DNA from 3 places in the Actinomadura chokoriensis genome. Region 2 is predicted to be linked to each of the others. Evidence: riboswitches for the same ligand, from Rfam matches in the RefSeq annotation. Region 2 holds a riboswitch; each other region holds the start of a gene.
What was found. Region 2 has a riboswitch for cyclic di-AMP ahead of ABFX46_RS14175 (C40 family peptidase). Riboswitches for the same ligand answer to the same signal wherever they lie in the genome.

Region 1 (7,539 bases), on a different contig from region 2:
GTCGCCGGGTCTGACCAGGATCCCGCCCCGGTCGTCCTCGATCAGTGTCCGGACCCCCGGCGCGCAGTCGAACGCCACCGTCGGCAGCCCGTACGCCATGGCCTCCAGCACCGACATCGGGAAGCCCTCCGCCCGCGACGGCAGCGCGAAGACCGACGCCTCGACCAGCGCCTCCTCGACGTCGGCGACCACGCCCCGGAACTCCACGGAGCCCATCCCGGCCGCCTGGCCGCGCAGGTCCGCCTCGTCCGGGCCGCTGCCGTAGATATGGAGCCGCCACTCCGGGTGGCGCGCGGAGATCCGGCCCCACACCTCCAGCATCAGGTCCATGCCCTTCTCGTAGGAGAGGCGGCCGACGCAGGCCACCACGGGGAGGTCCAGCGTGGGATGGACGGTCGGCGTGACGTGCAGCGGGTTCGGGATGTAGTCGGCGTTGGTCATGCCGTCCCGGGCCCAGGCGTCGGCGTCCTCGGCGGTCAGGACCAGCATCCGGTCGGCGTCCTTGTAGTGCTCCTTGACCCGCCGGTACCGGGTCGACCTCCGTGTGGCCTTGTAGGACTCGTGGCTCATCGCCACGACCCGCAGCCCGGCGGTGTCGGCGAGCCGCACCCACTCCATCGCCCACACCTGCGCCACGATGACGACCGAGCCGGGCTCCGCGGCGGCGAACAGCTCCGACAGCCGGGCGGCGCCGCGCCGCTGGGCCGCCGCCCGCCGCAGCTCCCGTCCGCGCGCCACGGCGTTCAGGCGCTCCAGGGGCCTCTTCGGCCGCCACGCCATCGCCGGGGCCCGCCATTCGCGGTGCAGGACCTCGACGGCGTAGGAGCCGTCGCGGCCGTGGTGGTACGGCTCCGGGCCGCGGGTGATCCCGACGAGCGTGACGCGGTCGCCGCGTCCGGCCAGCAGCCGCGCCATGTGGTGCGCCCAGCGCTGGAGCCCGCCCATCTCGTCGGCGTTGTTGCACACGATGAAGACGTCACGCCGTGCGGCCATCGCGTTCCCCCCTGTTCCCCCTGTGGTCCGGCCGCGCGGCCGGGAAGTAGCGGTCCACCACCGTGCGGGCGGCGGTGCCCCGGTCGTGCTCGCCGAAGCGCGCGGCGAACGCGCGGCGCCGGGCCGCGTGGACGGCCTCCGCCGCGTCCAGGCCGGCGAGCGCGGCGACGAGCTCCTCCTGCGTGCGGGTGATCGGCCCGGGACCGTGCCGGTCCAGGTCGAAGTAGCCGGTGGTGAGGTCGCGGCCGTCCGGGAGGTGCAGGATGATCGGCCGGTCCAGCAGCGCGAAGTCGAACATGATCGAGGAGTGGTCGGTGATCAGCGCGTCCGCGAGCAGCAGCAGCGGGGTGACGTCGGGCACGGCGCCGACGTCCCGCATGACCGCGCGGGCACCGGGCGGGACGTTGGCCCGGCACAGGTAGTGCGGCCGGACGAACAGCACGTACTCCTCGCCCAGTTCCCGCGCGAAGAGCTCCGGGTCGACGGGCGGCTCCAGCAGCTTGACGGGCCGGCCCTTCGGCCCGGTCGCGAACGTGGGCGCGTACAGGACGGCGCGGCGCCCGTCGCCGAGGCCGAGCGACGCGCGGAGCGACGCCACCTCGGCGGCCAGCTCGGCGTCGCCGTCCACCCCGTTGACCAGCGGGTCGTTGCGCGGGTAGCCGGCCGGCAGCAGCTCGGAGCGGACGCCGAGGCCCGTGCAGAGCGTCTCGGCGTCGTGCCCGGAGCGCACCAGGAAGCAGTCGTAGCGCTCCACCATCCGGCGCAGCCGGGCCCGCTCGGCGGCGGGTGCGATCTTGAGCCGCGGCTGGTCGAGGCCCATGAGCTTGAAGGCCGAACCGTGCCAGGTCTGGATGTAGGTGGTCTCCGGGCGCTTGCGGAGGCCCTCCGGGTAGCCCTGGTTGTCGATCCAGAACTCGGCGCGGGCCAGCGCCAGGAAGTACGCCCAGGAGCCGCGCCGGACCAGCGCGGCGTCGTCCGGGAACCCCGTGGGGGACGACGCGTACGACCACACCGCCCGCACCGGCCGGCCCGTCCTGCGCAGCTCCCGGTAGATGTACTTGGGGTTGTCCGAGTAGTGCCGGCCCAGGTGGCTCTCGAAGACGGCCAGGCCGGGCCGGACCGGCAGCCGGCTCAGCACCCGGTTGAACACGGCGATCTTGGTTTTGCGGGAGGTCAGCGTCCGCCGGACGGCCTTCTCCGCCTCGCGCGCCCGGCGCCAGGCCAGCCGTCCCGCCGGTGAGCGGGCGGCGCGCAGCGCGGCGGCCCCGGCGAGCCGCGCCCACGGGTTCGCCGTCTCCAGCGCGAAGGCCAGGTGCCCGCCCTCGGTGACGTAGGAGCGGAGCCGGTCCGCGGCGATCCTGGTCAGCCGGGGCCGGACGGGCAGCGCGACGCCCGTCAGGGACGGGGATCCGCGGCCCTCGCCGGGGCGGGTGACCATCTCCTCGCCGTCCACCCGGACGCGGAGCCGCACGTCCCAGACGGGGTCGATGAACCCGACCGGCCTGATCCGCGCGGCCGGGGCGAACTCCGACCGCCACGCCAGCCGCTCCCCCTCGTGGCGGACGGTCGCGCGGGCCCGCGCCCGGCGGGCGCGGCGGCGCCGGTCGCAGAACTCCAGCGTCCCGGCCAGCTCGGCGTCCGGGGGGACGCGGTCCAGGGGGTTCAGCACGTGCCCGGCCATCAGGACGCGGTCGCCGCGCATCTCCAGCCGCGTCACCGTGTTGGCCGGGCGCAGCTCCTTCAGCGGCCGGACGTGGAAGCCGAAGCCCGTGACGTCCAGGATCGCGCGGCCGAGCGTGCCGCGCGGGCGTGCCGCGCCCCAGAAGACCCGCCCGTCGCGCTCCACCAGCCGCGCGCGCAGCTCGGGCCGCTCGGCGGGCCGGTACTCGGCGGCGGCGAGCGCCCCGTCGTGGTCGCCCTCCCGGATCAGGTACGCGGCGATCGCGGGCATCGGGTTGGCCAGCTCGTAGACGCGCGGGTCCAGCTCGGCGAGGTAGCCGGCCGCGAGGTCCAGGAAGCGCTCCCGGTAGCCGGCGTCGCGGTCGCGCAGCTCCCGCAGGTAGAGGACCAGATCGTGGTTGACGAACTTCACACCCTTGGCCTGCCGCAGGTCGTGCGCGCCGCGCAGCGCGAACAGCATGTCGATGCGCCGGTGGATCTCCAGCCGGTCGGCGAAGTTGGCCAGCTCGGCGCGCCGGTTGGAGATCGACGGCGCCGCCGTCCGCTGCCGGACGAGCCAGTGGTAGACGCGGTGCGGGATCAGCGCGGTCCGGCCCGCCGCCAGGTACGCCTCGGCGGTGAACAGCAGGTCCTCGTAGTGCAGCCGTTCGACGAACCGGAGCCCGTGCTCCTCCAGGAAGCCGCGCCGGTAGGCCTTGTTGGTCGACAGGGTGTCGTAGAGGAGGTCGGGGTTCTCGGCCAGCGACCCGTACACGGCGCTGTTCCGGTAGAGCCACGGGTACCAGGGGCGGATGCGCCCCTTCGCGCCCGCGGGGACGTCCAGGAAGACCCGGTCGCAGAGGCCGGAGACCAGGTCGGCGCCGGTGTCCTCGGCGGCGGCGACCAGGTTGAGGCAGGCGTGCCGGTCCAGCAGGTCGTCGCTGTCGAGGAACATCAGGTAGCGGCCGGACGACGCGTCGATCCCGGTGTTGCGGGGCCGTCCGCACCCCCCGGAGTTGGACGGCAGGTGGACGGCCCGGACCCGCCCCGGGTGCGCGGCGGCGAGCCGGTCGGCGACCTCCCCGGTGCCGTCGGTGCTGGCGTCGTCGACGATCACGGTCTCGACGCCGCCCAGCGACTGCGCCAGCGACGAGGCGACCGCCTGCGGCAGCTGCCGCGCGTCGTTGTAGGCGATCACCACCACGCTCACATCCGGGCGCACCCGCATGGGCATCCCCCCTTCCCCCGGTTCCGCCGGAACTGAGCCAGCCCGCAGGAGCTGGTCGGACGCGTCGCCAGTGATTCCTATCCCGGAACTCCGCACTGAGGTCCAAGCAGGATCAAAGGCTGCTAATGCTTCGCATTACCCGACTTCAGCGGAGACATGGCGCAGATCACCAGGAACGCCCGAAGGCGCCCGGCCGGGGGCCGGGCGCCTTCAGGTCTGGGAGGGTCTTCGAAGTGCTGGGCTGGGAGAGCCGGGGTCAGCTCTTCGCGTAGTCGGGGTAGCCGAAGCCCACGATCTGCGACAGCTTGCGGGTCTTCTTCTGCACCTCGTTGTCGCTGTTGCCCTCGATGGTCTTGACGGTGCCGTCGCCGTTGTCCTTCACGACGAGGCCGACGTGGTCGATGTCACCGATGGAGCCACCGGAGCCGTTCTTCCAGTCGAAGAACACGACGGCGCCCGGCTTGGGCTTGTCGCCCCAGCGGTCGGTCTTCTTGAACCAGCTGGCGTGCTGGACGGTGTAGGCGTCCCAGCCCATGTTCTTCACGCCGGTCTGGGCGCCGAGCCAGGACACGAACATGTCGCACCACTGGGCGCCGTTGTAGGCCTTGACGGAGAATCCGCCGTCGCGCTGGGCGGTGGCCTTGGCGTGCGGGGTCGAGACGTACCAGTCGTGGAACTTGGTCTGGCCGCCCTTGCCCTCGCTGATGCCGACCTGCTTCTGGGCCAGCTTGATGACCTCGGAGGCCTGGACGGCGCGCGGCGCGACCTTGTAGCCGGCCTCCTTGGCCTCGGCGGTGGTCATGGCCGCGGAGCCCTTGGACGCGCTGTTGGACGCGGTGCTCTGCTCGGCCACGGCCGCCGCCGCCTGAGCGGGCGTCTCGGCCGCGGCGCTGCCACCGGCGAGGGGGTTGAGGACGGCGAGCCCGACGGCTCCGGCCAGGACCGCACCGGCGGCGACGCCGACGGCCTTGTCCTCGGACGAGAAGCGGTTGAGCGAAAGTCGATCGAAACGACCGGTCATGCAGGGAATCTCCTTGTCTTCCATGACGCCTACCGGGTTAGCTGACGGATTCGGGCATGGAAGCAGCCCTACGGCGCGGCTCTCGACGCGCCGATTCACCCCTGGAACATTGGGTCCCCGGCTCCGTCCGGTCGCGTGGACCGGGACGGACTCGGCCTCGCACCGCGTGACGCGGCGCAGACTATTCGGATGGATCTCAGCGACTGATCTCGGTGAGGGTGCGCGCGTCAGGTGGCGCGCATCGCGTGCGGATACCGCTCCGCGATCCTCGGCCGCGCGTGGCACGGCCGGCGGCAACGCATGGGGTGCGCTGCGGGATTCGGATAGAAGGTAGCAACCTTCTCAAGAAAAGCAAACCAGACACAAACCTCGTTTATGCCCGCTTCATGCCCTTCCAAGGATTCACCAACAGCGTCAGGCCGCCGGGTGTTCCCGATCTTTCCCAGACTGCCCCTCAGCCCTTTGCCCGCAGGGCTTACCGGCAGATGAGCAAAAGGTAAAGAACGTCTGAGTGCGCGTCGGCCGACACGCCGGCCACCGCCGCGTACCGGCCCTGACCACGGCCCTGACTGAGTCCTAGCTCACACGACGCGGCCTCTCGGGGCCGTGCGTGCGCCCGGTCACTCGATGTGCAGGGCGAACAGCGTGGTGTCGTCCGCCGCCCGGTCGAACTCCATCCGCGTCATCACCTCGTCGAGGGCCAGGTCCGGGCGCATCGAGGAGTCCTGCAGGATCGCGGTGAGGCGGCCGATGCGCTCGTCCAGATCGGCGTCCCTGCGCTCCACCAGGCCGTCGGTGTAGAGGAACAGCAGGTCCCCCGGGCGCAGCCCGGTGGTGATCGTCGTGTAGTGCCAGGGCATCGCGCCGAGCATCGGGTCCCGGACGACCTCCAGCGGCGCCGCCCGCCCCTCCCGGACCAGGATCGGCGGCGGATGGCCCGCGCACGTCCACTCCAGCGCCCGCCGGGACGGGTCGTAGTGGGCAACGATCGCGGTGCCCGTCGCAGGCGGGTCCATGGTGCCGACCAGCTCGTTCAGCCAGCCCACCAGCCGCCCCGCCGGCTCCCCGGTGCAGGCGAGGCCGAGCAGGCCGTTGCGGGTCCGCGCCATGGCGGCCGCCGCCGGCAGCCCGTGCCCGGCCGCGTCGCCGATGGCGAACAGGCCCCGGCCGTCCGGCAGCGCGCGGGTCGCGAACCAGTCCCCGCCGATGCGGGCGGTGCTCTCCGCCGCCAGGCTGCGGACCGCCATGCCGAGGCCCGGCAGCTGCTCCACCTCGTCCTCGTCCGGCAGGATCGCGCGGCGCAGCGTCACCGCCACCTTCCGCTCCTGCGCCGTCCGGGCCTGCTGCTTCAGCATCTGCCGGCGGGTCTCGGCGAGCGCCCGCTCGACGCCGCGGCGCCGGGTGATGTCCTGCGAGACGACGTTGATCGAGATCGGCAGCCCGGAGTCGCCGAGCACCGGCTCGGCGAACAGCCACAGGTGCCGCGGCGTGCCGTCCTGCCCGATCACGCGGTGCTCGGCCTCCACCGGCTCCCGGCGCGAGAACATCGTCTGGACGGCCTCCTCCACCAGCGGCAGGTCGTCGTCCGCCACGGCCTTCGGCAGGTCGTGCGGCATCGGCGGCACCTCGTCGGGGGCGAGGCCGTAGTTGGCGCGCATCTGCGGCGTCCAGTCCGACTCCCCGGTCGCGAGGTCCCACTCGCCGAAGCCGATCAGCGCCAGCCGCTCGACCCGCTCCAGCCGCCGCGCGACGCGGTCCTCGGCCGCGTGGTACCGCCAGGTGACGCACACCCCGGTCGGCACCCGCACGCACCGGACGCTCATCCGCGACGACCGGGACAGGCCGCGCTGGGCGGTGGAGTACATGATCGAGGGGCGCTCGGCCGGCCGGCCCGTCTCCAGCACCTCGACGTACTCGTCGAAGAGCCCGCTGAGCACCGCGCCCGGATCCGTCCGCAGCAGCCGGAGCCCGGTCAGCTCCGCCCCGCCGCGCCCGAACATGTCCCGGGTGGCGGCGTTCAGCTCGGCGTAGAGGAAGTCGGCCACGGTCCCGTCGGCCCCCCGGACCGGCACCAGGTGCGCGCAGGAGTCGAGCGTCCCGTCCAGCACCGCCCGCGCCACGGGATCCTCGCCCACCTCGGCGAGGATCTCGGCGTCGCCCCCGGTGTCCTCGGCGGTCACCCGGCGCAGGACGTCCTCGGCCTCGGTCAGCACGGCCTTGCGCTCCTCCGTGCCGCCCTCGGCCCGCGGCGCCCGCCGCCCGGCGAGCACCGCCCCCACCGGGCCCTCGCCCCGGTCCTTGACCAGCAGGGCCGCCGCCTCGGTGAGGTCGATGTCCAGATCGCGCGCGAGCCAGATCAGATGCTGCAGGGCCTCCCCCGGCGGGACGCCGAGCCGCCGTCCCAGCACGACCCGCGCCTCCGCCAGCACCGCGCGGTCGTGCGCGGCGCCCCGCAGGTCCTCCAGGTCCGCAACGTGCACCCCGGGCTGGGTGCCCTCCGCTTCCGCCAACCCTGTGTCCCCCGTTCGGCGTCACTGCCCCTGGGAGAAAAAAGCTACATACGCCAGCGAAGGACTATTCGCCCACAACCTGGTAAACAGCCCAGATCTTTGCCATGGATTTCCGTTCCCGTCCGGCC
Region 2 (7,539 bases):
AACTCGCCCGCGGTGCGGTCGGGGCCCCGGCGGAGCCGCCGGGCGGACTCGTTCCGCACGAATCCGAGCTCCTCGATCGCCGCGCGGACGCGGTCACGGGTAGCTTCGGCCACGAGATCTGGCCGGTTTAGGACATTCGAAACGGTCCCAACTGAGACTCCAGCCCGCCTCGCGACCTCACGAATACTGGTCTGTGGCAACTCGCTCCTCGTCCCGCTCCGGGGGTGTTTTCCCAGGTAGTGGAGTTATACGCGGCATGCCACCGATAATGCGGCCACGCTGTGTGGTCACACGGTCACATAGCGCATTTGGGCAGCGCTTGACGGGCCGGATCCGGCCGCCTAGCGTTCCGAGCCGAAGCGTAGCTTGAAACGATTCACGATCTTGCTCCGCGGCGGGATCTGGCGAGTCCAACGAGGAGGGACGGGTGCGGATGGCTGGCGATCTCATCCCGGCTCCCTCGGACGGCCAACGAGTGAATCGTCACCCGGAGTTCCCCCGAACGACCCCGCAATCGGCCAGGCGGCCACCTCCGGCCAAGCTCGCGAAACAGAAAAGGAACCCGATGATCTAAGTCCGGAAGGCTCCGGACCCGGCAACCCAACGCGCGTACAGAGGCCCAACCCGTGCCTGTGCAGCGGACGGCTGCATCCCCGCGGTCATCACCACGGACGAGGGAGGACGGAGTGGAAACAGCCACACTCGCACGTCGTGGCACCGACGATTTCGGGCTGAGCGAGGAGGAGATCCGGCTGCTCGCCCAGATCGCGAGCGGTGTCACCGCCGATGTGGCGGCACGCAAGCTGGAGCTGAGCGCACGGACCTTGCGGCGCCGGTTGCGGACGATCTGCGACCGGCTGGAGGTCAACACCCCTATCGAGGCCGTGGTGTGGGCGGCCCGGAGGCAGCTCATCTAGCGGCTTCACCCCTCGACGCCCGCCAGGGGACGGGCGGGCGTCATCCAGAGATCCAGGCGGCGAACACAGTCGAATTCCGTCCGACCCCGCAGCGGCGGCGCCGGCGCCCAGGCAGGTAGGTCCCTGCACAAGGCGTCGCCGCGGACGGCGTTCGCGAACCCCCGCGTCCGCTGGGTCTCCTCGTGATGCGCGCAGATCTTCGGCGGGGGCGCGGGTCAGGCGACCCGGACGCCGCCGGCGAAGGGACGTCCGGCCATGGAGGCGATCTTCACGACGTCACCGGTGTGCGGCGCGTGGATCATCTTGCCGTTGCCGATGTACATCCCCATGTGGTGGAGATCGGAGTAGAAGAACACGAGGTCGCCCGGCTGGAGCTGGCTGCGCGACACGTGGGTTCCCGCGTTCCACTGGCTGCCGGTGTAGTGCGGGAGGTTGATGCCCACCTGCTTGTAGGCCCACATCGTGAGGCCGGAGCAGTCGAAGGTGCTCGGACCGGCGGCGCCCCACACGTAGGGGCGTCCGAGCTTGCCCATCGCGTACCGCAGCGCCTGCGCGGCCTTGCCGGTGCCGATGACGGGGAGCTTGGCGAGCGCCGCGGGGTCCCGCTTGATGATCGTGCCGCGGATCTTCTCGTACGCGTCGGTGATCTTCTTGCGCTGCGCGTCGAGCTGGGTCCGCAGGTCCTTGACCTGCTGGGCGCGCGCCTCGGAGGACTTGCGGGCGCGCTGCGCGGCCTGCATGGCCTGCATGAGGCCGAGCACCTTGGTGCTGTCCTGCTTGGCGAAGTAGTGCAGGGTCGCGGCCTGGTCGAGGACGGCCTGCGGGTCCTGGGAGGCGACGAACGAGACCGTCGGGTCCGATCCGCCCTGCATGTAGCTGGTCGCGGCGAGGGCGCCGACCTTCTGGCGGATGGCCTCGAGCGACTTCTCCTGCCGCGCGGCGTTCTCCGTGGCGACCTTGGCGGCGCGCTTGGACTGGGCGAGCTTCACCTTCATGCCGTTGTACTGCTCGGTGAGCTGCTCGAGCTGGTCGGCGAGCTGGAACGCCTTGGAGGTGAGCTCCTTGGTGGAGGGCTCCGGGTCGGCGTGCGCGACGGCGACGGTGTGCGGGGCGATGACGTGCGGTGCGGCCGTCAGCGCGATGAGCGCACCGGCCACGGTGACCGCGCGGCCGCGAAATCGTGAAAGGGAAGCAGGCCGCGATTGCTGCACGAATTCTCCTCTCCTCGTCCGCCTACCGGGTTAGCTGACGGGTTGGGGCCGGAGCAGCCCGTCCGCGAGCGTGCGCGGGTCATCCCGCGGCGTTGCGGATTCACCCCTCACGGCGGCGGCCCGGGGCGGCCCCGGACGCTCCGAAAGTGGGTCCCCGGCTCCCGGGGCGCTGGTTGCGGCCCGCGGATTCGGCGGTTCGGCCTCCGTTCTGCGGGTGGCCGACGTCAGCGGGACACTAACGGAACGCGCAATGGATGCCAACCAGAACCCATGAAATCGCAGGTCGCCGGGGCGGGGCGTGCTGGACCGCCGAGTACGCCCCGTGTTGGGAACTGTGTTTTGAGTCACTTTTTCGAGGGTGGACGACTTGTGTGCGACTTCGGCCTAGTCGTTTTTATCTAGTCACACATGGAGAACGCCCGCCGCACGTCTGGGCGCGCCTGTGTTCGGTTGGGGACGCGTGCGTTCGGCCGGAGCCGGTGTTCGATAATCTCGCCTGTTTGTGGAGGTCGAGATCCGGCGTGCCCGTACCGCCGACGTTCAGGAGATCCGCAGGCTGGTCGATCTGTACGCCGGATCGGGGCGGCGCCTGCTGAAGAAGAGCACGGTGAAGCTGTACGAGGACGTCCAGGAGTTCTGGGTCGCCGAGGACGTCCGGCAGGGGTCGCCGGGGCGCGTCGTCGGCTGCGGCGCGCTGCACGTGATGTGGGAGGACCTCGCGGAGGTCCGCTCCGTCGCCGTGGACAAGGGGCACGGCGGACGCGGCATCGGGCACCGCATCGTCACGCGGCTTCTGGACACCGCGCGGGAACTGGGCGTGCGGCGGGTGTTCTGCCTTACCTTCGAGGTGGAGTTCTTCGGCCGCCACGGCTTCCAGCAGATCCTCGGGACTCCGGTGGCGCCAGAGGTGTACGAGGAGCTTCTCCGCTCTTACGACGAAGGCGTGGCAGAGTTCTTGGACCTCGATCGGGTCAAGCCCAATACGTTGGGCAACACCCGGATGTTGCTTCGCCTGGAGGACTGACCCAAATGAGCGATTCCCCCAACCGCGGGCGGCGTTACCAGCAGCCGCAGGGGCAGGGTTCCTACGGCCCGCCGCCCCCGTACCAAGGTCCCCAGTGGCAGCAACCGCAGCAGCCTCAGCAACCCCAGCAGCGGCAGCCGTCGACGCAGCAGTGGCAGCAGCAGCCCCAGCAGGACTGGGGGCAGACCTACGAATCGTCCTACGACCAGTACGGCGACTCCCACGGCGGTGAGATGCAACTGGCCCCGATCCTCCGGCGGGCCGGAGCCAGGGTCATCGACAACGCTCTCGTCGCCGTCTTCGGGTTCGCGCTCGTCCTGCCCGTGACGGTCGCCGCGTTCGGGCTCGGCGACAAGAGCGGCAGCGACCAGGACGAGGGCGGCATCTGGAACTGGCCCATCATCTTCACCCTGTTCTGCGTCATGTCGGTGCTGCCGTTCCTCTACGAGGCCGTCCAGCTGTCGATGTGGGGACGGACGCTGGGCAAGCGCGTCCTGGGCCTGGGCATCGTCCAGGCGCGCCCTGCGGGACGTCCTATGAGCACGACGCAGGCGGTGTGGCGGGCGGGGATCGTCCACGTCGGCTACCAGGTCGGTGTCTTCTTCTTCCTCATCCTCGCCGTGATGGTGTGGGAGTACGCCGCGTATGGGATGGCCCTTGTCTGGGTGGGCGGCGTGATGGCCTACCTGTGGGCGATCTGGGACCAGCCCCTGCACCAGGCCCTGCACGACCGTTTCGCCGGCACGCTCGTCATCGACGAGCGGACCGGATACGACGAGTACTCCGAATACACCGAGTACGCGGAGTAGGGCCGCGATGGCGGTTCCCCTTGCCGAACCGGGCCAGCGGCTGCTGGCGCGCGTCGTCGACACGCTCGTCGTCGGCGTGCCCGTCATCGTCGTCGTCCGCGAGCTGGTGTCCGGGCACATGGTGGACGTCGTCGCGCCGCCCGCCGTGGCCGGCTGCATGCTCCTGTACGAGGCGGTCCAGCTGGCCCTCTGGGGCCGGACGCTGGGCAAGCGCTTCGCTGGCATCGAGGTCGTCACCGCCTTGCCCGCCGCAGAGGCGGGCAAGGCGGACGCAGAGGAGGCGAGCGGCGCGCCCATGGGCGGCCTTGGGGGCATCCCCGTCTCCGTACCGGGCTTCGTGCCCGTGACCGCGCCTCCAGAGGCGGAGACCGCTTCTGGAGGCGCTGCGCCGCATGGGGGAGCGTCCGAGGGGGCCGTGCCCGGCGAGGTGGAGGCCGGCGAGGTGGAGGCCGGCGAGGTGGAGGCCGGCGGCCATCCCGGCGTTCTGCAGTGCGTTCTCCGGGCCGCGGTCTATTCGCTGCCGATCGCGGTGCGCCCGATTCCCGTCCTCGGCGTCTTGGCGAGCGTCTTCTGGGTCGTGAACGCCGGTGTCCTGTTCGAGGGGACGCGCCGCCAGGCCGTCCATGACAGGCTCGCGGGGACACTCGTTGTAAAGCGCGCACGCCGCGATTCCCAGGGCTTCTGAGGCCCGCTCAGGCCCGTTCGGGCGCCCTCGGGGAGGCTTGATCCCCCACGCCGCCGTCCGTTCGGCGATCTATCGCAGGACGACGGTATTCACTTGCCTTCTACATCCTTCCGAGATGCCCCGGGTCCGTTTCGGACGCTCGCGTTCGCGGGCGAATCCCAGCTTGTTCGGTTACGGCCCTGAATCCACCGGGATGTGTCGTGTCCCGGATGCCGCCTCCGGATTGAAAGTTGCTTCCCGCGCTGTTGCCGCGCCGCCAACCGCGCGGACTACTGCGCCGTCTACTGTGTCGCCCACTGCGCCGACTACTGCGGCGTCTACTGTCCCGTCCGCGGTGTCGCTTCATAGCGGTACGGGACTTACTCTGATGCGACACCGTCTCACCGGAACGGACTTTCCCGCGCGCATGCGCGCGGCGGCGGTTGGCGGACCACGTTCGCCCCGCCGCTCCAGTGCCCCGAGGGCGAAGAACTGGAGATCGGGCGGTCGGATTGTGCCTCAATCTCCCGATTTCCAGCCTTCAAGGGCGAGGGCGGGCTTCGGCGGGATCGCCGATGGCCACGGGGATGGCGACTTCCCGTCCGGTGGTCGGCGTATGGGCGGCGGAACCGTGAGCCGTCCGGCGGCGGAACAGATTTTCGGGACCGCCGAGTCGGCCGTTATCCCTCGACATCCGCCGGTCAGGGGATGATCTCCGCGAAAGCGGGAGCCCGGTGAACCCGCTCCAATGGACGGCCGCTCCTCCGCCCCGGTCGCACCTGTCATGCGAGGTCGGCGCGGTGGACCGCCGCAGTGGCCCGTGACACCGGTCACGTGCGAAAACCTCCATGACGTCCCCGCGCAGGAAATTCACGCGCACCGAGCCGCGCCGGGCCCTCGCCCGGGCCCCGGAGGCTTCGGAAACGGCGATCGCGATTACGGCCGGTCACCGCGCGGAAGGCGACTTCGACCGGATCCCGGTTGGTTCCCGGTTCATCGCCGAGCCTTGAATTGTCATCCGCGGAGTTCTCGGTATATCTTTGTCAACCGATTGAAAGTTTGCTCCAGCCGAAAGGTCTGTCCCCATGGCACAGAAGGTTCAGGTGCTTCTCGTCGACGACCTCGACGGTGGCGAGGCGGACGAGACCGTAGCGTTCTCGATCGACGGCGCCTCCTACGAGATCGACCTCAGTGGCGCCAACGCAACGAAGCTGCGGGAATCGCTGCAGCCGTTCGTGGAGAAGTCCCGCAAGGCGGGCACGGTCTCGCGTCGCCGCCGGCAGCGCGGCGCGTCCAGCCGGGAACGCAGCGCCGAGATCCGCGCCTGGGCCAAGAACAATGGCATCAAGGTCAATGAGCGCGGACGCATCCCGGCACACGTGATCGAGCAGTACGAGGCGGCCAGCTGAGCCGCTCTCCACTGGCGGCCCGTCTCCGTTAACGAGGCGGGCCGTTCGTCGTTTCACGATCCATCCCCGCCCGTGTTATACGAGTCGTCCAGTCTCCGCCGCGTTTCCGGCCGTCCGGCCCGTGGCGTTTCGGAGCGGTCTGCCGGGGTGCGTTTCCCGGGCCGTCCGGTCACGCCGTGTTTCCCGGGGCGTCCGGCCGTCCGGCCGTGCCGATTCGGCCCGCGCAGCGATGCGCATCGCGATGCGCGCGACCGATCCCGCGGAACGACGCGCGGAACGGATTCGGCCGTTCGCTTGTGGCGTAGCGGCAGCGGGGTTCGGCGCGGACGCGGCGAGGTACACAGGCGGCGCGGGCGGAACTCCTACCCCCATTCGGCAGGCTCGGCCCGCGCCCCGATCGACCTGCGGAAAGCCCCCGTTCGCTTGCGGCGTAGCGGGAACATGACGCACCGATGCGGTAGTTGGATGAGACTGAACAGCGCTTAGCTGGGGAACGTCTCCTGGTGGGAGTGCACCGGGCGGCCTCCTCGGGGCGGGCTAGCATGCGGAAGGACAGTTCCGGACGTTCCGGACTCTGCCCAACCGCTCTGTGAGGAGCGACGAGATGTTCGAGAGGTTCACCGACCGCGCGCGGCGCGTTGTCGTCCTGGCTCAGGAGGAGGCCAGGATGCTCAACCACAACTACATCGGCACCGAGCACATCCTCCTGGGCCTGATCCACGAGGGCGAAGGTGTCGCTGCCAAGGCTCTGGAGAGCCTCGGGATCAGCCTTGAGGCGGTCCGCCAGCAGGTCGAGGAGATCATCGGCCAGGGTCAGCAGGCGCCGTCGGGCCACATCCCGTTCACTCCGCGTGCCAAGAAGGTCCTTGAGCTGTCACTGCGCGAGGCGCTGCAGCTCGGCCACAACTACATCGGTACCGAGCACATCCTGCTCGGGCTGATCCGTGAGGGCGAGGGCGTCGCCGCCCAGGTGCTGGTGAAGCTCGGCGCCGACCTCAACCGGGTCCGCCAGCAGGTCATCCAGTTGCTGCACGGCTACCAGGGCAAGGAGCCGGCCGCCTCCGGCGGTCCCTCGGAGTCGGCTCCGTCCACCTCCCTCGTCCTCGACCAGTTCGGCCGCAACCTGACCCAGGCGGCGCGCGAGGGCAAGCTCGACCCGGTCATCGGCCGGGACAAGGAGATCGAGCGGGTCATGCAGGTGCTGTCCCGCCGCACCAAGAACAACCCCGTCCTCGTGGGCGAGCCCGGCGTCGGTAAAACGGCCGTCGTCGAGGGGCTCGCGCAGAAGATCGTCAAGGGCGAGGTGCCCGAGACGCTCAAGGACAAGCAGCTCTACACCCTCGACCTCGGCGCCCTCGTCGCCGGGTCCCGGTACCGCGGTGACTTCGAGGAGCGCCTGAAGAAGGTGCTGAAGGAGATCCGCACCCGCGGCGACATCATCCTGTTCATCGACGAGCTCCACACGCTGGTCGGTGCGGGCGCCGCCGAGGGCGCGATCGACGCCG
Region 3 (7,539 bases), on a different contig from region 2:
TGAACGTCCTCGGCTACGGCCTCGACCATCCCGTCGTCAAGCGCGGGCTGGACGGCTTGGAGCGGTTCACCATCCGGGACGAGAAGGGCCGCCGCCTGGAGGCGTGCCAGTCGCCGGTCTGGGACACCGTCCTCGCCATGAACGCCCTCGGCGACGCCGGCGCCGCCCCCGACGACCCCGCGCTGCTGCGCGCCGCGCACTGGGTCGTCGGCGAGGAGGTCAAGGGCCTCGGCGACTGGGCGGTGCGCCGGCCCGACCTGCCGCCGGGCGGGTGGGCGTTCGAGTTCGACAACGACATCTACCCCGACACCGACGACACCGCCGAGGCGATCCTGGCGCTGCGCAAGGTGGCGCTGCCGGAGGCGGAGGCGCCGATCGAGCGGGCGGTCCGGTGGCTGAACGGCATGGCGTCGCGGGACGGCGGCTTCGGCGCGTTCGACGCCGACAACACCCGCGGGCTGTGCACCAAGCTGCCGTTCTGCGACTTCGGCGCCGTCATCGACCCGCCGTCCGCGGACGTCACCGCGCACGTCGTCGAGGCGCTCTCCAAGGAGGGCCTCGCCGAGTCGCCCGTGGTGAAGCGGGCCGTGGTGTGGCTGCTGAAGGCGCAGGAGGCGGACGGCTCCTGGTTCGGACGCTGGGGCGCCAACCACGTGTACGGGACGGGCGGCGCGGTGCCCGCGCTGATCGCCGCCGGGGTCCGCCCGGAGAAGCCCGCGATCCGGCGCGCCGTGGCGTGGCTGGAGGAGCACCAGAACTCCGATGGCGGCTGGGGCGAGGACCTGCGCTCCTACGAGGACCCGGCCTGGATCGGGCGGGGCGGGTCGACCCCGTCGCAGACGGCGTGGGCGCTGCTGGCGCTGCTCGCCGCCGGTGAGCGCTCCGCCGCCGTGGACGCCGGCGTCCGGTGGCTGGTGGAGAACCAGCGCCCGGACGGGACCTGGGACGAGGACCAGTTCACCGGCACCGGATTCCCCGGCGACTTCTACATCAACTACCACCTGTACCGCCTGGTGTTCCCGATCAGCGCCCTGGGCCGCTATCTGGAAGCCGCCACATGACGCGCCTTTCCGACCTGCGCGGGTCGGGCCGGTCGAGGCCGAGGAGATTCACCCTGCCAAAGGAGGTCCGAACACAATGAGCATGCCGCTTCGCCAGAGCCTTCGCATCGGGGGCTATATCCTCCGCAACAAACTGCGCGGCAGGGAGAAGTTCCCGCTGATCGTGGAGTTGGAACCGCTTTTCGCGTGCAATCTGGCCTGCGCGGGATGCGGGAAGATCCAGCACCCCGCCGACACGCTGAAAAGGCGCATGCCCGTCGAGCAGGCCGTCGCCGCCATCGAGGAATGCGGCGCGCCGATGGTCTCCATCGCGGGCGGCGAGCCGCTCATGCACCCGAAGATCCACGAGATCGTGAACGAGCTCGTGAAGCGCAAGAAGTTCGTCTTCCTGTGCACGAACGCGGTGCTCATTCCCCGCCATATCGACAAGTTCGAGCCGTCGCCGTACTTCGCGTGGGCCGTGCACATCGACGGCCTCCGGGAACGGCACGACGAGTCGGTCTGCAAGGAGGGCGTCTTCGACGACGCGGTCGCCGCCATCAAGGAGTGCAAGCGGCGCGGCTTCCGGGTCACGACCAACACGACGATCTTCAACACCGACACGCCGCAGACCGTCATCGACGTCATGAACTACCTCAATGACGATCTGCAGGTCGACGAGATGATGATCTCGCCCGGCTACGCCTACGACAAGGCGCCCGACCAGGAGCACTTCCTCGGCGTCCAGGAGACCCGCGAACTGTTCGGCAAGGCGTTCGCGAACGGCAACCGCAAGCGCTGGCGCCTCAACCACTCGCCGCTGTTCCTGGACTTCCTGGAGGGGAAGGTCGACTTCCCCTGCACGGCGTGGGCGATCCCGTCCTACTCGCTCTTCGGGTGGCAGCGCCCCTGCTACCTGATGTCGGACGGGTACACCCAGACCTACCAGGAGCTCCTGGACGAGACCGACTGGGAGTCCTACGGGCGGGGCCGCGACCCGCGCTGCGCGAACTGCATGGCGCACTGCGGCTACGAGCCCACGGCGGTCATGGCCACCGTCGGCTCGCTGAAGGAGTCGCTGCGGGCCATGCGCGACACCTGACCGGAACGCCCGGAGAGTCGGGGTTCGCCCCACTCTCCGGGCGCACATGATCTACCATCCGGTCATGGCGGACGAGTGGCCTCCGGCCGAACTTGACTTCGACAAGCCCACGATCGCGCGGGCCTACGACGCGCTCCTCGGCGGCAAGGACAACTTCGCCGCCGACCGCGCCCTGGCCGACCAGACGGCCGAGCTGATCCCGGGACTGCGCGAATCCGCCGTCGAGAACCGCAAGGTCCTCGTCCGCGGCGTCCGCTACCTGGCCCGCGAGGCGGGCATGGACCAGTTCCTCGACCTCGGCAGCGGGCTGCCCACCCTGGAGAACACCCATGAGGTGGCCCAGCGCGAGAACCCCGAGGCCCGGGTCGTCTACGTCGACATCGACCCCCTCGTCGCCGTCCACGGCCGCGCGCTGCTGGCCAGCAACGACGCCACGAGGGTGACGACCGGCGACGTCCGCGACCCGGCGGCCGTGCTGGCGGACCCCGCCGTCGAGGGCTTCCTCGACTTCTCCCGGCCGGCCGTGGTCATGATGGTCGGGATGCTGCACTACCTCTCCCCGGACGTCGTCGACGGCGTGGTCTCCGCCTACCGCGACGTCCTGGCCCCGGGCAGCCACCTCTTCATGACGTCCCTCGTGGACACGGGCCTGCCCCAGCAGCAGGAGCTGGCCCGCATCACACGGGAGAACCTCGAGGAGGGGTGGGCGCGCACCCCCGCCGAGATCGAGGCCCAGTTCGGCGACTTCGAGCTGGTCGACCCCGGCGTGACCTACACGGCCCTGTGGCGTCCCGACTCTCCCGTCGACCCGGACAACCTCACTCCGGGCGAGCAGCTCGGGATGGCCGGGATCGCCCTCAAGCGCCGCTGAGCTTCACGGGCCGGTACGCCTTGTACTCGCTGCCGGACGACAGACCGTAGTCCCGCGTCCGGTAGTCGGTGCCGTACCGGCCCCGCTGCTCGTAGGCCCAGTACGACGTGTGCCGGCTGTTGGCCCACTTCTCGAAGATGACGACGTGCCTCGTCGTGTTGGTGCCCTGGGCGTCCATGACGAGGTCGCCCTTCTTGAGCTCGGACATCTTGATCCGCTTGGTGAAGCGCGACGACGTCAGCCCGACCGTGTTCGGCCCCGGCTTCGGCAGTCCGAGGGTCATGGCGACGAAGCCGGAGCAGTCGGTCCGGTAGCCCTCGTGGTAGTCGGACTGGCTGTAGCGCACCCGCTCGTCGCTGTGCGGGTTCCAGGTCTTCGCCCGCGCGATGACCTGCGACCGCTCATCAACGTCGGACTTGCCGGCCTTCTCGGACTTGCTGGACGTGGTGGACTCGCCGGGGTCGGCCGCCCGCGGCTTCGGGACGCTGTGCACGGCGGCGGCCGACGTTCCGGTCTCCTCCGGCGACTTCGCCGCCTGGACGGTCGTGGCGGCCACGCCGAACACGGCGAGACCGATCAGTGCGCCGTTGGCGCGGGGGCTCAGGCCGAACGGACCCGGGCGTTTGCTGTGCTTGCCTTTCAAGGGGGGCTCCTTCTTCCATAAGCCGCCTACCGGGTTAGCTGACGGGTTCGGACGTGGAAGTCGCCCTACGGCCTGGAATCGGCCGATTCACCCCAGTGAGGGTGGGTCCCCGGCTCCGCACTACGGCGGACTCGGCGGTTGCCGCTGCGAGAGAGAGCGGCGTTGCTGTTGTCAGGCCCTGCGGAAGGGCGCGGGCGGACGCGATCGTCGCGCGCCGCCGGACGGCACGTGGAGCGCGCCGCCGCCACCGGCTCCGAGCCGGGTGGAACAAGAACGCCTGGGAAGCGCCTTGGCGGGGGCCAAGCTACTCACATCGCCAAGAGATGGCAAACCCCCGCAAAATCAAACTCCCAGCTCAGGCACCCTGCCGCCGGCCCGCCAGGGCCCGCCGGCCCTTACCGGGAAGGCCCTGCGGGGCTCTGCTCGGCGGGCGCCGGAGCGGGCAGGACGATGCGGGGGGTGAGGGCGAGGCGCAGGCCGAGGACGCCGTAGGAGAGGCCGAGCCAGGCCGTGCCCGGGAGGGTGCCGCCGTCGTCGCCGATGACGGCCTGCCCGATGCCCGCGACCGGCAGCCACAGCCCGCAGAGCAGGAACTGCCAGCGCAGCAGGCCGCGGTAGCGGCCGACCCTGGCGACGGCGATGCCGAGGACCAGCATGCCGAGCATCGACAGCGGCCAGCACATGTCGAACGGGATCACCCAGCCCGGGGTGTCGCCGTCGTAGGCGACCGCCAGCGGGCACCAGACGAGCGCCGGGCCGAACAGGACCATCTCCACGATCGCGATGGAGCGGCCCTTGCCCCCTCCGGTCGCGTTCGTGGACAGGACGAGCGCGACGAGGCACAGGACGCCGAGCAGGAACGCCATGCTGCCCCAGATCTCGACCGGGACGATCTCGTCCTGGACCTCGTTCCCGGCGATGAGCAGGCCGGTGATCCAGGCGGCGGTGCCGGCGACGGCGGCGGCGCCGGTGAGGCGGGTCCGGAGCAGGAGCCCGCCCGGCGCGGAACCGGACGGCTCGTCCGGATAGACGGAACTGGGCCGGACGTGTACGGTCATCTGTCTTCTCCCTGTGCGGGGCGGCGCCGGATCGCGCCGCCATGACCCCGACGCTCCGTCCCCGATGTCCCGGGCGCCCAGTGACGGCGGCGGCGGGCGCGCCCCGGACCGCGCCTCATCCGCCGGTGACCGGTGTCCCCGGTCGGCAGGGACGCCGCTCCCAGGTGGCCGGGACGCCGCGCGCACCATGCTGGCCGGGTGAGGAGCGCCCTTCCGGCGCCTCGGGCCGAGCGGCTCCTGAGGGCGTCCGCCGTCGTGGTCGCCGCGCTGTGCGTCGCGGCGACCGTCGCGACGGTCTGGCTGGACGTCCTCATGGCGGGCGGCGACCGGCCCCCGGACCCGCTCGACTGGGCGCACTGGGGCTCGGCGGGCTCCGGGCTGCCGGTGGCGGTCGCCGGCGGCGTCCTGGCGACGCGGCTGCCGCGGCACCCGCTGACGTGGCTGCTGCTGGCGGGCGGGTCGATCGCCGTCGTGGACGGGATCACCGCGGCGTACGCGTCGCTGTCGGTGCTGGAGCACGGCGGCGGCCTGCCGCTGACGGCGTTCACCGTGTACGCGGGCGCCCGGTTCGGCCCGATGATCAACATGATCGTGCCGCTGACGCTGATGTTCTTCCCGGACGGGCGGCTGCCGTCGCGGCGCTGGCGCTGGCCCGTGGCGGTCGCGATCACCGCGCAGGCGATCGGGGTCGTGGCGCTGCTGATGGTGCCGTGGCGGGTGTTCTCGCACGGCGAGCCGCTCACGCCGGCCCTGCGGGACGTCCCGCTGGACCCGCTGACGCCGCCGCTGCCCGACGCGCTCTGGCCGGTGTCGGGCCTGATGTTCTGGATCGGCTTCCTCACCTCGTTCGGGGTGTCGATCGCCGCGTTCACCGTGCGCTTCCGCCGGTCGGACGCGGTGCGCAAGGCGCAGTTGCGGTGGATGCTGCTGGCGCTCGCGGCCAACGTCGTCCTCATCGCCGCCGGGGGGCTGCTGACGGAGGTGACGCCGCCGTCGGTGAACTGGTGGATCGGCGACATCTCCCTCGTCCTCATGCACGCGGCGCTCGCGGCCGCGGTGCTGGTCGCGGTCGCCCGGTACCGGCTGTACGACGTGGACCTCCTGCTCGGCTGGACGCTGCTGTACGCCGCCCTCGCGACCGCCGTGGTCGGCATCGACGTGGCGGTGTTCGTCGGCGTCGGGACGTTCATCGACGAGCCGCTCGCGGCGGTGGCCGGCGCGGGCGTCGTCGCCGTGCTGTACGCGCCGCTGCGCCTGCGGCTCCAGCGGTGGGTGAACCGGGTGCTGACCGGGCGGGCCGAGCCCTACGACGTCGTGTCGGCGCTGGCGCGGAGGCTGGAGCGCTCGATGGGGCCGGACGAGATGCTGCTGGAGGTGGCGCGGGCGGTGGCGGAGTCGTTCCGGTCCCCGTACGTGCGCGTGGAGCTGGACCGCGCCGACGGCCGGACGGTCGCGGTGGAGCACGGGACGGCGCGCGACGACGTCGTCGTCCTGCCGTTCGGCTACCGGGGCGCGGCGATCGGGCGGCTCGCGCTCGTCCCGCGCAGCGGGTCGCGGCTGCCGGCCGCCGACCAGCGGCTCCTCGCCGACGTCGTCCGGCAGGCGGCCGCGGCGGCGCGCGCGACGGCGCTGACGGAGGAGCTGCAGCGCAGCCGGGAGCAGCTCGTGACGGGCATCGCCGAGGAGCGGCGGCGGCTGCGCCGCGACCTGCACGACGGGCTGGGGCCGTCGCTCGCCGCGGCCGCGCTGAAGATCGAGGCGGCCCGCAACCTCGCACCGCGCGACCCCGGCGCCGCCGACGCGACGCTGCGCTCGGTGCGCGGCGACCTGTCGGACGTGCTGTCGGACGTCCGCCGCCTCGTGCACGACCTGCGTCCCCCGTCCCTGGACCAGTTCGGCCTGGTCGGGGCGGTGGAGCAGCTCACCGAGCGGTTCCAGGACCGGACGCTGCGGGTGCGGCTGCGCTGCGCGGGCGACCTGCCGCCGCTGCCCGCAGCCGCCGAGGAGGCGGCGTACCGGATCGTGGCGGAGGCGCTGGCGAACGTGTCGCGGCACGCCGCGGCGGCGCACTGCGAGGTCCGGCTGCACGTCTCGGAGGACGCGCTGGAGGTGGAGGTCGCCGACGACGGCCGGGGCGTCCCGCCGGGCGCCCTCGTCGGGGTCGGGCTGGTCGGCATGCGGGAGCGGGCCGAGGAGCTCGGCGGGCGCTGCACCGTCGCGGCGCGTCCGGGCGGCGGCACGCGCGTCCGCGCCGTCCTGCCGTTCGGGCCGAGCCCGGACGAGCGGGCCCGGCCGTCGCTCACCGGGAGCGCGTCGTGACCCCGCGCGTGCTCCTCGCCGACGACCACCCCGTCTACCGGGACGGGCTGCGCCTGATGCTGGACTCCACCGGCGAGGTCGAGGTCGTCGGGACGGCGCCGGACGGCGCGGCCGCCGTCGAGACCGCGGCCCGGCTGCGCCCGGACGTCGTCGTGATGGACCTGCAGATGCCGCGCCTCGGCGGCGTGGAGGCGACCCGCCGCATCCTCGCCGCGCGCCCGGAGACCGGCGTCCTCGTGCTGACCATGCACGAGGACGACGAGAGCGTCTTCGCCGCGATGCTCGCCGGCGCCCGCGGCTACCTGCTGAAGGGCGCCGACCAGAACGAGATCCTGCGCGCGGTGTCGGCGGTCGCCGCCGGCGAGGTCATCTTCGGCCCGGCGCTGGCCGGCCGCGTCTCCGCCTACTTCGCGCGGATCGCCGTCGCCCGCCCCGCCGACGCGCCCTTCCCGCAGCTCACCGCCCGGGAGCGCGACGTCCTGGAACTGATCGCCCTCGGCCTGTCG

Region 1: it holds a riboswitch for cyclic di-AMP, as region 2 does, so the genes downstream of both, ABFX46_RS35450 (CHAP domain-containing protein) here and ABFX46_RS14175 (C40 family peptidase) in region 2, are expected to answer to the same signal.
Region 3: it holds a riboswitch for cyclic di-AMP, as region 2 does, so the genes downstream of both, ABFX46_RS02885 (hypothetical protein) here and ABFX46_RS14175 (C40 family peptidase) in region 2, are expected to answer to the same signal.

The regions. Positions count from the first base shown of each region.
Region 1 is NZ_BAAAMW010000025.1:5,486-13,024, reverse strand. Features, by position in the region: gene ABFX46_RS35460 (glycosyltransferase) at 1-993, opposite strand, end outside; gene ABFX46_RS35455 (bifunctional glycosyltransferase/CDP-glycerol:glycerophosphate glycerophosphotransferase) at 977-3,880, opposite strand; gene ABFX46_RS35450 (CHAP domain-containing protein) at 4,137-4,901, opposite strand; cyclic di-AMP (ydaO/yuaA leader) riboswitch at 4,913-5,068, opposite strand; gene ABFX46_RS35445 (PP2C family protein-serine/threonine phosphatase) at 5,522-7,411, opposite strand.
Region 2 is NZ_BAAAMW010000005.1:251,537-259,075, forward strand. Features, by position in the region: gene ABFX46_RS14165 (LacI family DNA-binding transcriptional regulator) at 1-200, opposite strand, end outside; gene ABFX46_RS14170 (transcriptional regulator) at 687-917, shown strand; gene ABFX46_RS14175 (C40 family peptidase) at 1,133-2,074, opposite strand; cyclic di-AMP (ydaO/yuaA leader) riboswitch at 2,132-2,332, opposite strand; gene ABFX46_RS14180 (amino-acid N-acetyltransferase) at 2,631-3,152, shown strand; gene ABFX46_RS14185 (RDD family protein) at 3,158-3,961, shown strand; gene ABFX46_RS14190 (RDD family protein) at 3,969-4,646, shown strand; gene ABFX46_RS14195 (histone-like nucleoid-structuring protein Lsr2) at 5,711-6,034, shown strand; gene ABFX46_RS14200 (ATP-dependent Clp protease ATP-binding subunit) at 6,639-7,539, shown strand, end outside.
Region 3 is NZ_BAAAMW010000001.1:584,269-591,807, reverse strand. Features, by position in the region: gene shc (squalene--hopene cyclase) at 1-1,061, shown strand, start outside; gene hpnH (adenosyl-hopene transferase HpnH) at 1,138-2,142, shown strand; gene ABFX46_RS02890 (SAM-dependent methyltransferase) at 2,207-3,013, shown strand; gene ABFX46_RS02885 (hypothetical protein) at 3,000-3,656, opposite strand; cyclic di-AMP (ydaO/yuaA leader) riboswitch at 3,664-3,803, opposite strand; gene ABFX46_RS02880 (hypothetical protein) at 4,052-4,714, opposite strand; gene ABFX46_RS02875 (sensor histidine kinase) at 4,913-7,033, shown strand; gene ABFX46_RS02870 (response regulator transcription factor) at 7,030-7,539, shown strand, end outside.